2 regions of the Pseudomonas sp. LjRoot71 genome follow, and region 2 is predicted to be linked to the other one. Evidence: riboswitches for the same ligand, from Rfam matches in the RefSeq annotation. Region 2 holds a riboswitch; the other holds the start of a gene.
What was found. Region 2 has a riboswitch for cobalamin ahead of btuB (TonB-dependent vitamin B12 receptor). Riboswitches for the same ligand answer to the same signal wherever they lie in the genome.

Region 1 (6,737 bases), 1.3 Mb from region 2:
AGCGCACTCAATGAAGGCCAGCCACTGCTGTTTATCGAACCCGCCGAGGTCGACGTCGCCGCCAGCCAGAGCGAACAGAGCCTGGACCTTGAGCATATCCGTACGGATCTGGCCGAAGTGCTCGAGCGCCACGCCGTCACCCGCGACGAGCGCCGCCCGCAGGCCGTGACCAAACGGCGCAAGACGGGCCAACGCACCGTGCGCGAGAACCTGGCGGACTTGCTGGACGACGGCAGCTTCAGCGAATACGGCGCACTGGCGATTGCCGCACAACGGCGCAGGCGTTCGCTGGCCGAGCTGATCGAACAGAGCCCGGCCGATGGCTTGGTGGCTGGCACCGGCACGGTCAACGCCGAGGTGTTCGGCAGCCAGGCCGCGCGCTGCATGGCCATCGCCTACGACTACACGGTCTTCGCCGGCACCCAGGGCGTGATGAACCATAAGAAAACCGACCGCATGCTCGGCCTGGCCGCGCAGTGGCGCTTGCCGCTGGTGCTGTTTGCCGAAGGTGGCGGTGGCCGCCCTGGCGATACCGATTTTGTCGGCGTGGCCGGGCTGGACTGTCACACCTTTGTCGGCATGGCCAAGCTCTCCGGCCTAGTGCCGCTGGTCGGCGTGGTGTCCGGGCGCTGCTTTGCCGGCAACGCCGCGCTGCTCGGCTGCTGTGATGTGATTATCGCCACAGAGGACGCGACCATCGGCATGGCGGGCCCGGCGATGATCGAAGGCGGCGGCCTGGGCAGCTTCAAACCGGAACAGGTCGGCCCGGTCAGCGTGCAGGGACCCAATGGCGTTATCGATGTGCGGGTAGCCGACGAAGCCGCAGCGGTGCAAGTGGCCAAGCAGTACCTGAGCTACTTCCAGGGCGTGCTAACCGAGTGGGATTGCGCCGATCAGCGCGAGCTGCGCCACCTGATCCCGGAAAACCGCTTGCGCGTCTACGACATCCGCCAGGTCATCCGCACACTCGCGGACACGGGCTCCGTATTGGAACTGCGCCGCGAATTTGCCCCCGGTCTAATCACCGCATTTATCCGCATCGAAGGTAAGCCATTCGGCCTGCTGGCGAATAATCCGGCGCACCTCGGCGGGGCTATCGATGCGGTGGCCGGCGACAAGGCTGCGCGCTTTATGCAGCTGTGCGACGCCTTCGATATTCCGCTGCTGTCGCTGTGCGACACCCCCGGCTTTATGGTCGGCCCGGAGGCGGAGAAGCAGGCCACGGTGCGCCATGTCTCGCGCATGTTTGTCGCCGCCGCCAGCCTGACGGTGCCGTTCTTCACCGTGGTGCTGCGCAAGGGCTACGGCCTCGGTGCCCAGGCCATGGCCGCCGGCAGCTTCCATTCGCCACTGTTCACCATCGCCTGGCCCAGCGCCGAGTTTGGTGCAATGGGCCTGGAAGGCGCGGTGCGCCTGGGGTTTGCCAAGGAACTGGCCGCCGTTGAGGACCCGGCGGCACGCCAGCAGCTGTTCGACAAGCTGGTGGCCAAGGCCTACGAGAATGGCAAGGGCATCAATATGGCCAGCTTTCTGGAGATCGATGCGGTGATCGACCCCGTGGAAACCCGCGCCTGGCTACTGCGCGGCCTCAATGCCACACCCAAGCCCGCGCCGCGCGAGGGCAAAAAGCGCAGCGTGGATACCTGGTAGTCCGCTGAGCGCGCCTGGATGCACCATCCGTGCATCCAGGCGCGAGGTGCATGGAACCGAACCTTGTTTGGGCAGTTTCCGGCGCTTCGGGTAAACTGCCGCATCTTTTGCACCGATAACGATCTGCCTGATGCCGACGACCTTCCACGAGATTCCCCGTGAGCGCCCGCTGACGCCCCTCCTAGACCGTGCCAACACGCCGGACGAACTGCGTCGCCTGGGCGAAGCCGAGCTGGAGACGCTGGCCGACGAGCTGCGCCAGTACCTGCTATACACCGTTGGCCAGACCGGTGGGCATTTCGGCGCAGGCCTTGGCGTGATCGAACTGACCGTGGCCCTGCACTACGTCTTCGACACCCCGGACGACCGCCTGGTGTGGGACGTGGGCCATCAGGCCTACCCGCACAAGATCCTCACCGGTCGCCGTGAGCAGATGGGCAGTTTGCGCCAGAAGGATGGCATCGCTGCCTTCCCGCGCCGCTCGGAGAGCGAGTACGACACCTTTGGCGTCGGCCACTCCAGCACCAGCATCAGCGCCGCCCTGGGCATGGCCATCGCCGCCCGCCTGAAAGGTGAGAAGCGCAAGGCCGTGGCAGTAATCGGCGACGGCGCGATGACCGCCGGTATGGCCTTCGAGGCGCTGAACCACGCCAGTGACGTGGGCGCCAACATGCTGGTGATCCTCAACGACAACGACATGTCGATCTCCAAGAACGTCGGTGGCCTATCCAACTACCTGGCCAAGATCATCTCCAGCCGCACGTACTCGAACATGCGCGAAGGCAGCAAGAAGATCCTCTCGCACCTGCCCGGTGCCTGGGAAATCGCCCGCAAGGTGGAAGAACACGCCAAAGGCATGCTGGTCCCCGGCACCCTGTTCGAAGAATTGGGCTGGAACTACGTCGGCCCCATCGACGGCCACGACCTGCCCACCCTACTGGCGACGCTGCGCAATATGCGCGACCTCGACGGCCCGCAGTTCCTGCATGTGGTGACCAAAAAGGGCAAGGGTTTCGCCCCGGCCGAGGTCGACCCGATCGGCTATCACGCTATCACCAAGCTGGAGCCGATCAACGCGCCGGCCGCCCCCAAGCAAGCCAGCGGGCCGAAATACTCCAGCGTATTTGGCCAGTGGCTGTGCGATATGGCCGCCGAAGACCCGCGCCTGGTCGGCATCACCCCGGCGATGAAGGAAGGCTCCGACCTGGTGGCCTTCAGCGAACGTTACCCCGAGCGCTATTTCGATGTAGCCATCGCCGAGCAACACGCAGTGACCCTCGCCGCCGGCATGGCCTGCGACGGCGCCAAGCCGGTGGTGGCGATCTACTCGACCTTCCTGCAGCGCGCCTATGACCAGCTGATCCACGATGTAGCCGTGCAGCACCTCGACGTGCTGTTCGCCATCGACCGCGCCGGTCTGGTCGGCGAGGACGGCCCGACCCACGCCGGCAGCTTCGACATCTCCTACCTGCGCTGCATCCCCGGCATGCTGGTGATGACCCCGAGTGATGAGAACGAACTGCGCCGCATGCTCAGCACTGGCCATCTGTTCAATGGCCCTGCCGCCGTCCGCTATCCGCGTGGCAGCGGGCCGAATGCGGCCATCGAACCAGGCCTGGAACCGCTGGAAATCGGTAAGGGCGTGGTTCGCCGCCAGGGCAAGCAAAGCGCCCTGCTGGTGTTCGGCGTGCAACTGAGCGAAGCGCTCAAGGTGGGCGACGCACTCGACGCCACGGTGGTCGATATGCGCTTCGTCAAACCGCTGGATGAAGCCCTGGTACGCCAGCTGGCGGCCAGCCACGAGTTGCTGGTGACCATCGAAGAGAACAGCGTGATGGGCGGTGCCGGCAGCGCGGTCAGCGAGTTCCTCGCCCATGCCGGCCTGCTCAAACCCGTGCTGCACCTGGGCCTGCCGGACTACTACGTCGAACACGCCAAACCGGCGCAGATGCTCGCCGAATGCGGCCTGGATGCCGCTGGCATCGAAGCGGCCGTACGCCAGCGCCTGGCAACCCTGGCCAGCTGAGCGCCATTGATCCCGAGCTGAACGACGCTCACTTGTAATTGCAGTAACCGCGCATTAAGGTGCGCGGCGTTTTACTTCCGCCAAGGTGCGCCCTTCATCCGTGAAGCGGCGTTAAACGGGAAGCCGGTGCGCTCATGACGAGCCATCCCGGCACTGCCCCCGCAACGGTAATCGACCGCAGAGCCATTCTGCACGTCACCTCACGCTGTCCACTGGAGCAATCTGGGAAGGACGAGGCCACGTATGTCGAGAGTCCGGAGACCGGCCTTGCTGGATGCGACTGGTGTTGCGGAGGGCATCACCGTCAAGCTCAGGCTGCCTCTGCGCACGCCCGTTCTTGTCCCTGCCCTCCTCAAAAGTCTCCCGACCTTTTGAGGATTCTCTAGATGAAGTTGTCCCGTCTTGCCCTGGCTGTGGCCTTGTTGCCCAGCATCAGCGTTGCTGCCAGCGATAGCCGCAACCACGAGTTGCCACCACTGGTCATTACTCGTGCGACTCCGCTCAAAGCACCGGTGCCCGCGAGCGTCAAAGTAATCGACCGCCAGCAGATTGAAGCAACTGCGGCGTCATCACTCCTTGACGTACTGCGCAGCCAGGCCGGTATACAAATACGCGACACCATTGGCGATGGCAGCCGAGCCACTTTCAGTCTGCGCGGCTTCGGCGAGAATGCGGTTAACAACACCCTGATCCTGGTCGATGGTCGGCGCCTAAACCAACCCAGCCAGGCCGGAGCCGACCTCAACAGCGTGCCGCTGGGCAATATCGAGCGCATCGAGATCATTCGTGGCGCAGGTACAGTCCTCTATGGCGACCAAGCGGTAGGTGGCGTTATCAATATTGTCACCCGCACCCCAAGCAGCAATGAGGGCTATCTCGAAGCCAGTCGCGGCAGCCATGACCTGGAGGCCTTTCGCGGGCATATCTACCAGCAGCTCGGCGGTGGATTTTCGACCTACCTGAGCGGCGAGTCGCGAACAGCTGACAACTATCGCGACCATAACAATGCCAGTTACAGCAACGCCTTCGCCCGCCTGCGCTATGACCATGACAATGGCCATGCGCTGTATGAGTACCAAACGGTCGACGATGAGCTGCTCTACCCCAATGCCCTGACCAGGGCGCAACGCCGTACAGATCGCAAGCAAAGTGACTCAACGGCCTGGAATGACAGCAAGACGCAGGTGCATCGTTTTGCCCTGGAGCAGCAACTGAGTGACGTATGGACTGCCAACCTCGACTACAGCCATAGCGATCAGGACAGTGTCGGCAGTTTTGCTGCACCGGACCGTTTCACCCAGGACACCCGCACTGAAAGCATCAGTCCCAGACTGAGTGCACGCTACGACAACACCCTGGGGGCAGGAGAATGGCTACTGGGTCACGACCACATAAGCAGTGACGCCCAATCATCCTGGGGCACCGACTTCCAGCAAACCCAGCGCGACTGGTATAGCCAGTTAAGCCAGGAACTAGGCCGCGACGTGACCGTTACTGTCGGCTATCGCAGCAGCGAAGCGGACGACAATAACAAGGCGATCCGCAAACACCATAAAGATCGCGAAGACAGCACCAGCATTGGCCTGAGCTGGCAAGCTAACCAAGAGACGCGTTTGTTTATCAAGCGCGAGGATGTGCTGCGCTGGGCCAACGTGGACGACAATGCGTTTGTCCTGCCAGGGGTCGAGTTCCTCAAACCGCAGACCGGCGTGTCTTGGGAAAGTGGCATCGAGTGGCAAGACGGCGTACAGCGTTACCAAGCAACGCTGTATCGGTTGGATTTGCAGGACGAACTCCTCTACGACGCAATGATTGCCAACCCCAACAGCTGGAATGGTCGCGGGGCCAATATCAATCTGGATAAAACCCGCCGTGATGGACTGCTGCTGGAAGCGGAGCGCCAGTTGAGCGAACGCCTGAGCATCGGTGGCCAATACAGCTTTACCGATGCGGAGTTTCGCGCGGGCTCTTTTCAGGGCAACAAGGTTCCGTGGGTCGCGCGCCATACGGCCAGTACACACCTCAGCTACCTGATCGTGCCAGGCCTGCGCGGTTATCTGGAAGCGGTTTATACCGGCAACCGCTATTACTCGGGGGACGATGCCAACAACCAGCACCAAGCGGGCAGCTACACCCTGCTTAACGCGGCACTGAGCTACGACTATCAGCAGTTCAGCAGCAAGTTGCGCCTCAACAACCTCACTGGCAAACGTTATGACGCGTTTGCCAGCGCAACCAGCAGTTACCCCGCAGCCGAAGAGCAGGTGCAGCTCAGCGTTGGTTACAGGTTCTGACAATCCGCCCTGGGCCTTTTCGGTCCAGGGCTTTCAACGCGCCTGCGCCAAGCGCTCACACAATTTCTCCATCGCCCCCAGCATCTGAAAGCTCGGCCGCTCCAGGCCGTTGTCCGGTACCAGCCAGAGTTGCTCGCGCTCGACAGCCGTTAGGCCCGGCCAGATGCGCCAGGCATCCAACTGCTGCTGCACACCCGCCAGAATCACCTCGGGATTGCGCTCAAGTACCGCTTCTACGCTGACCTGCGGCGCAGGCAAGCTCAGCTCGGCAAAAATATTGCGCGCCCCGCATACCGCCAGGGCATCGCTGATGATCTGCTGACCGCCGATGGTGTACAGCGGCACATCCCAGATCTGATAGAACAGCCGCAACGGCTGCTCGCGCCGGTAGCGCTGACTCAGCTGTTGCAGGCCCTGGTTGAAGCGCTGTTGCAGACGTTGGCCCTGCTCAGGACGGCCAATCCGCGCGCCGATCTCGGCAAACTGTCCGGCCAGGTCGGCCAACTTGCGCGGCTCGATCACCAGCACTGGAATGCCCAGACGCTGCAGCTGCTGACGTTGCGCACTGCTGATGCTGTCCGGCCACAGCAGCACCAGGTCAGGCTGTAACTGCAACAGGCTCTCCAACTCCAGCTGGCCAAAATTGCCCACCGAGGGCAGATGTTTCACCGCAGCAGGTCGCTCACCGCCATCCAGCAGCCCGACCAGCAAGTCACCAGCCTCAAGTTCGAGGACGATCTCGGTCAGCGACGGGGCCAGGGTGACCA
Region 2 (6,737 bases):
TAACCGGCACGGCAAAACGCCGCGCCAGGTCAGCAGCCGACGGCGTGCCATCGAATAGCCCCATCACCCCTTCGATCAGAATCAGGTCTGCTTCACCCGCCGCTTCCCAGAGCAAGCGACGACTTTCCGCCTCACCGATCATCCACAGGTCCAGCTGGTACACCGGCTGGCCACTGGCACGCGCCAGGATCATCGGGTCAAGGAAGTCCGGCCCGCATTTGAACACTCGCACCCGGCGTCCGGCACGTCGGTGCAGACGCGCCAGGGCAGCGGTCACGGTGGTTTTGCCCTGACCGGAAGCCGGAGCCGCAATCAACAGAGCCGGGCATTGCCGGGCAGCCGCGCGTGCCATCTAGAACTCCACTCCCTTCTGCGCCTTCACCCCAGCCTTGAACGCGTGCTTGACCAGGCTCATTTCGGTGACGGTATCCGCCGCCTCGATCATCCCCGGCAGCGCCCCACGGCCGGTCACCACCACATGCTGCAGCAGCGGCCGCGCTTCGATGTCAGCGAGCACCGTGTCGAGTTCCAGGTAGCCGTACTTGAGGGCGATATTCAGCTCATCGAGCACCACCAGGCCGATGGCCGGATCACTCAATAGCTGCACCGCCACGGCCCAGGCTTCGCGGGCCTTGTCGATATCACGCTGGCGATCCTGGGTTTCCCAGGTAAAGCCCTCGCCCATCACGTGGTAGCTGACCTCATCGGGGAAGCGCCGGAAAAAGGTTTCCTCGCCGGTGCTCGCCGCGCCTTTAATGAACTGCACCACGCCTACCTTGAAACCATGCCCAAGGGCCCGAGCCACCATGCCGAAGGCACTGCTGCTCTTGCCCTTGCCATTGCCGCTGTGCACCAGCAACAGGCCATATTCATCCTGAGCCTGGGCGATCTTTTCATCGATCAGGGCTTTCTTGCGCTGCATGCGCGCGCGGTGGCGCTCATCACGCTCGTTCGACTCGGCCATTATTGGATGTCCAGGCTGCGGCGCTGACCCAACAACGCCCAAACGGCGATATACAGCGCACTGGCCACGCCGACATACAGCGCCATGGAAGACAGGAAGCGCGGGTAGTATTCCGCGATGCGCGGCAACCAGGCAGCCAGACTTGGCTCCGGGTAGCGCCCGGAGAAGAAGTAGAAGCCACCGCCCGAGAGCAGGTTGCAGAGGAACGCACTGACCGCTACCACCGCAGCCAGCAGCAGCAGGCTCTGCAGGGTGTCGCGGTGCCAGCCGGCATACAGGCGGCCAGCCAGCCACAAGGTGGCGTAAGCCGGCACCAGCATCCAGTAGGCTGGTGACAGGCACCAGTCACTCACCGTGCCGCTGGCCAGCATGGAGAAATCCAGGCCACTGGCCAGGGCAAACAACCCGGCAAATACCCAACGCGGGCGCAGCAGCACGCCCGCCAGGAAGAACACCGCCCAGGACGCGCTGGGCAGATTGAGCGTGGCGAAGTGATTACCACGGGTAATGGCCAGCAGCAGCGCCAGGGCGATGCCAATCAGGACCTGAGTACGGGTTGAAAGAACGGGCATGGAGCTGCTCCTGAGTCATAAGCCACCCGCCAGGGGTGGCCGGGTGGGTTAAAGGGCTTGGTAACGCACGGTCAGGTAAAACGCCTGGCCCGGCTGGTTGTAGCCTTCGGCGGTCTGGTAATCGACATCCAGCAGGTTGGCCGCCCGCGCTTGCAGGCGCCATTCCTTGTTGAGGCGGTACTCACCGCGCAGATCAAGGGTGGCGAAGCCGGACAACTCGGTCTGGTTTTCCAGGTCGTCGTAGGTCGAATTCTGCGCATGCAGGCTGGCACCGACACTGACATCACCGAAGGCGCGATCAACGTCGAGGTTGAACAACTGGCTCGGCCGTCGATTGAGTTCCTTGCCGTAGTAAGCAATGCCGCCACGGCTGCTGCGCTGTGAGCGGTTCTCGGCACTCATCAGGCTGTAATTGGCATTCCATTCCCAGCCCAGCAACTCGCTGCCCAGCTGCAACTCGACACCGCGAATGCGCGCCTCATCGACACCTTCGGCGCGGCTCTGGCTCTTGCCGCCCACCAGCGAATTCACAGTGGCGATCAGGTTGTCGATCTCACTGCGGTAGGCATTGATCGACCAGTGCCCCCAGTCATGCACACCGGCCAGCCCCAGCTCGATGCTGCGCGACTCTTCGGCTTGCAGATCCGGGTTACCGAAACCTGGGTAGTACAGCTGGTTGAAGGTCGGTGCCTTGAAGGCCGTGCCGTAGCTGGCCGTCAGGCGCAGCGCATCGCTCAGCGCATAGCCCCAGCCCAGACTGCCGGTGTCATGCTTGCCGAACTGTTCGTCATCGTCGCGGCGCACGCTGAGTTGCAGGTCATGCCGGCCGAGCTGCGCCAGGTACTGGGCAAAGAGCCCCTGGTTGTCACGTGAATCGCGGGCATAGTCGGTCGTGCCGTTGACCTCGTCATGCTGATAGTCGGCGCCCAAGGTCAGGGTGTGGCCATCGGCCAGGCTGAGGTCGTTCTGCCAACTGAGCGAGTCGCGGCGGCTGTCAAATCGCGAATAGAAGGCGCGGTCCTGAAAGCTGTCGGACTTGTCCTCGCTGCGCCCGGCCTGCAGGGTCAACAGCCAGGGCTCCAGCGGGCTGAAACGTGCCCGTCCGCCCACCACCTTCTGCACACCCTCGGCATTGGCACCGAAGCCGGCGGTGCGCTTGCTGTTCACCGAGTCATAGTCGTTGTGCGAGCGGCTCTGCAACAGGCTGCCATCGAGTTCCAGGCCATTGGCGAACTGGTAACCGGCCTTGGCGGCCAGTGACAGGCTGCGGTAGCCGTCGCGGTCCTGCTCATAACCGCTGACCGTTGCCGGTTTGACGTTGATGCCATCCGTATCAAGACCAGACACCCCCAGGCTGTACCAGCCACTGCCGGCCGTACCGGTGAAGCCGGCGCTGCCCTGATAGGTGTCCTGGCTGCCATAACCTGCCGAAGCAAAAGGCTTGAAGCCCGTGCCCTGGCCTTTGCGGGTGTAAATCTGAATCACCCCGCCAATGGCCTCGGAGCCATACAGGCTGGAGCGTGGCCCGCGAACCACTTCGATGCGCTCAACCAGTTCAATGGGCAAATCCTGCAATGCGGCGCCACCACTGGTCACCGAACCGACCTTGACGCCATCGATCAGTACCAGCACATGGTTGGAGTTGCTGCCGCGCATAAACAGTGAGGTCGACTTGCCTGGGCCGCCGTTGTTGCTCAGGGAAATACCCGGCACGCGGCTGAGCAATTCCGGCACCGACTGCGCCTGGCTGCGCTCGATCTGCTCACGCTCGATCAGGTTGAACGCCGCAATGCTGCTGGCCGCTGACTGCTCGGTGCGGGTTGCGGTAATAACCTGGGTATCCAGGCTGAGGGTTGCGGCCTGGGCCGCGAGAAATGGGCTACAGCCCGCGAGCGCAATGGCCAGCGGACGCATATTGAGGATGCGAAGCAAGGTCTGATTCTCCGTCGCGCCACCCGCGCGACACTGCCGATATAAGGCATGGGAGAACAGCACGGGCAGACACGGCAGAACGCCGCAACCACCCGACAACGCCCTCCGCAATGCCGTGGATGCAGCAGGCCGGTCTCCGGGCTGACGAGTGAAGCCGATGGCTTCCGGATCGCGCCTTCCCATGCCGGTGGGCACAGTGGCTATTGGCGATCCTTGACTCGTTTACCGTTGCGGGGGCAGCGCCGGAATTGTTGCGTGATCAACACGTAACGCACCGGCTTCCCTGTTTCACCCCTCTGACGCGCTGCGTCGGGGGCACCTGTTGCAGGCGCGCAGGGTAGAGAGTTGCACCGGGAGCGTCAACGCATAACGCCGCCCAGAGACCATTAAGGTCGCAGGCAGGCTGCCTGACACACGCCGGGCTAGATCAATGCCGGGGCATAAACCCGGCGGGCTTGCTCGCCAGCCACTCGACGAAGGTGCGCAGGCGTTCATCTGCAAGCAGGCTGTCGCGACTGTTGTAGGTCAATGCCAGTTCCTTTTCACTGAACAACCGGTGGATCTGGTTGTGACAGGCCCGGCAAACCCAGAGCGTAGCGCTGATGCGCTCACTCTTGGCGAAACGCTTCTGCACATAGACCTTGTTGTGCAGCGCCTTGGGGATCAGGTGATGCCGCGTCAGTGGCACCATACGGGCGCACAACTCACAGGCATCAGGCTGGGCAGGCAGGCGAATCGGTTCTGGCATACGAGCAGCGCAGGTTCAGCGTTTGCGACACAGGCTCAGCCCGTCACCCAGCGGCAGCAGGGACAGGTCGATGCGCGGGTCATCGCGTAGCGCCAGATTGAGCGCTTGAATGGCTCGGGTATCGGCGCTTTCAGGGCTTTCCTTAAGCACACGGCCACTCCACAGGGTGTTGTCGAACAGGATCAGTCCTCCCTGGCGCACCAGACGCAGAGCATGTTCCAGGTAACTGGGATAATTGGCCTTGTCGGCATCGATAAACAGCAAATCGATACTGCCGGCCAGGCCTTCCTGTTCCAACGCAGCCAATGTCTCCAGCGCCGGTGCCAAACGCAGCTCGATACGTTCAGCAACCCCCGCCTCAGACCAGTAACGCTCGGCCGTGGCGTTGTAGTCGCCGGGAATGTCGCAACAGATCAGTTGGCCGTCCGCCGGCATGGCCTGAGCCATGCACAGGGCGCTGTAGCCGGTGAAGGTACCGACTTCGACAATCCGCCGGGCACCGGTCAGCTGCACCAGCAGGGCCATAAACTGACCCTGCTCAGGGGCAATCTGCCAACGCGCCATGCTCAGCTGTGCGGTTTCTTCGCGCAGACGCTTGAGCAGCGGCGTTTCACGCAGGGAAACATCCAGCAGGTATTGATGCAGAGCAGCATCGAGCGTAAGCGTCTGGTTGGTCATGGCAGGCCCCTCAGCCGCGCAGGTTGATCAGGGATTGCGCGCCAGTTCCGGGGTAAATACGCGCTTGGCATTCAGGTAGGTACGCTGCCAGTAGGTGTTGCTCAGGCTGTCCAGGCGTACGGTGCCGCCGCTCGACGGCGCATGAACGAAGCGCCCCTCACCGACATAGATGCCGGCATGGCTAACCTGGCTGCCGCCATTGGTGGCGAAGAACACCAGGTCGCCACTTTGCAGGCGGTCGCGACCGACAGCCGGAGCGCGCATGCTGATCAGCTCGCGAGTCGAACGCGGCAGGCTGATACCCGCCGCATCGCGGTAGACATAGCCAATCAGGCCACTGCAATCAAAACCACCGTCCGGGGTATTGCCCCCGTAGCGATAAGGCGTGCCAACCAAGCCGAGGGCGCGAAACAGCACGTCATCAGCATTGCCGTTAAAGCTGCTGCTGGGCGTTTGCACGACAGGTGGCGGGATTGGAGTAGGTGCGCGACTGGAACAGGCGCTGAGCAAGGCAACGACGACCAGCATGCTGAAACGGGCGAGAGCGGTCATGGATAAGGCGATCCTGAGCCGGGATGCGCCCTACTCTGCCGACTTGCGCACCGCAGAGCAAGCTTTAGATTAGCTTTGCCTAGCAAGTCATTGAAAACTATCGAGATGCATCAGATATATAACCCTGGGAAACGGCTGCGCAGCTGGCAGCCGCCTCCCACAGGTTCAAGGATGGCGCGCCACGCTGTCACTTGGCGCCAGCGCCAGGGCACGCTTGGCTTCGATAAAGGTACGTTTCCAGTAACGATCTTCCAGGCTGTCGACCCGCACACCACCGCTGCGGCTGCTGCTGGAGTGGATGAACTGGTTATCACCCATGTAGATGCCGGCGTGGCTGACGCGATTACGCCCATTGGTGCTGAAGAACAGCAGATCACCCGGCTCCAGCTCATCGCGCGAGACCAGAGGAGCGTCGATATTGATCATGTCGCGGGAAGAACGCGGCAACTGCATGCCGGCTTCTTCCTTGAACAGGTAACCGATAAAGCCGCTGCAATCGAAACCGGAACTCACCGAACCACCACCGAAGCGATAGCGCGTACCCACCAGCGATAGGCCGTGAGACAGGATGCTGTCAGCCAGCTGCGGCAGTTTGTAGGATTTTTCTTCGGTAAAGTCGCCGAGGGCTGCTTCCTTGGCCTGTTCATCAAACTCGGCCAACTCGGTCGAGGAGAACACTGCGGGCTGGGCGGCCAGCTCCGGCTGTGGCTGCGGCGAATGGTTGGCGCAAGCGGCCAGAACCATGGAGAGTGCAATAGGCACGAGGGGTGCGAGGCGTTTGAGCATGGGCACGACCGTGTCGATGAATTTTATAAGAGCGCGACTATGCCCTCTATGGCATACATTTGCAAATTCTATGGCCCTAGATGTGACTCAGTAGTTTCGGCAAAACATCTAACGCCCGCCCTTGCAGGTGCACATCCACTCGCCCACTCAAGTCAGTGCGCTGCGGGTTGATCTCGACGGTAAAGCCACCCGCCTGGCGGGTACGCAACAGCGGTTCGACGATATACGGGAAGCTCGCGCTGGTGCCGATACTGATCACCACCTCAAAGCCTTTGCGCACCTCGTCATACAGCGTGCCGATGGCCTGCTCAGGCAACATTTCCTCGAACAGCACCACTGGCGGGCGCAGCACCCCGGCGCATTGCCGGCATTTGGGTGGCAGCGGTCGATCCAAATGCGCGGCCAGCTCACTGTCGACGGCACCGCAGGATTGGCAATACAAGGGAGCCAGCTCGCCATGAATTTCGATCACCCGCTCCATCGGGCTACCGGCCGCACGGTGGTA

Region 1: linked by a shared signal. The riboswitch ahead of ACSQ17_RS06920 (TonB-dependent receptor family protein) and the one ahead of btuB (TonB-dependent vitamin B12 receptor) in region 2 are both predicted to bind cobalamin.

What each region holds. Positions count from the first base shown of each region.
Region 1 covers NZ_CAXURA020000001.1:1,454,699-1,461,435, forward strand. Annotated here, with positions in the region: gene ACSQ17_RS06910 (carboxyl transferase domain-containing protein) at 1-1,650, shown strand, start outside; gene dxs (1-deoxy-D-xylulose-5-phosphate synthase) at 1,781-3,676, shown strand; cobalamin riboswitch at 3,743-3,960, shown strand; gene ACSQ17_RS06920 (TonB-dependent receptor family protein) at 4,063-5,970, shown strand; gene ACSQ17_RS06925 (cobalamin-binding protein) at 6,004-6,737, opposite strand, start outside.
Region 2 covers NZ_CAXURA020000001.1:196,321-203,057, forward strand. Annotated here, with positions in the region: gene ACSQ17_RS00910 (cobyrinate a,c-diamide synthase) at 1-352, opposite strand, end outside; gene cobO (cob(I)yrinic acid a,c-diamide adenosyltransferase) at 353-964, opposite strand; gene ACSQ17_RS00920 (hypothetical protein) at 964-1,536, opposite strand; gene btuB (TonB-dependent vitamin B12 receptor) at 1,585-3,450, opposite strand; cobalamin riboswitch at 3,579-3,806, opposite strand; gene ACSQ17_RS00930 (hypothetical protein) at 3,896-4,216, opposite strand; gene ACSQ17_RS00935 (O-methyltransferase) at 4,232-4,894, opposite strand; gene ACSQ17_RS00940 (C40 family peptidase) at 4,922-5,446, opposite strand; gene ACSQ17_RS00945 (C40 family peptidase) at 5,612-6,232, opposite strand; gene ACSQ17_RS00950 (NAD-dependent deacylase) at 6,309-6,737, opposite strand, start outside.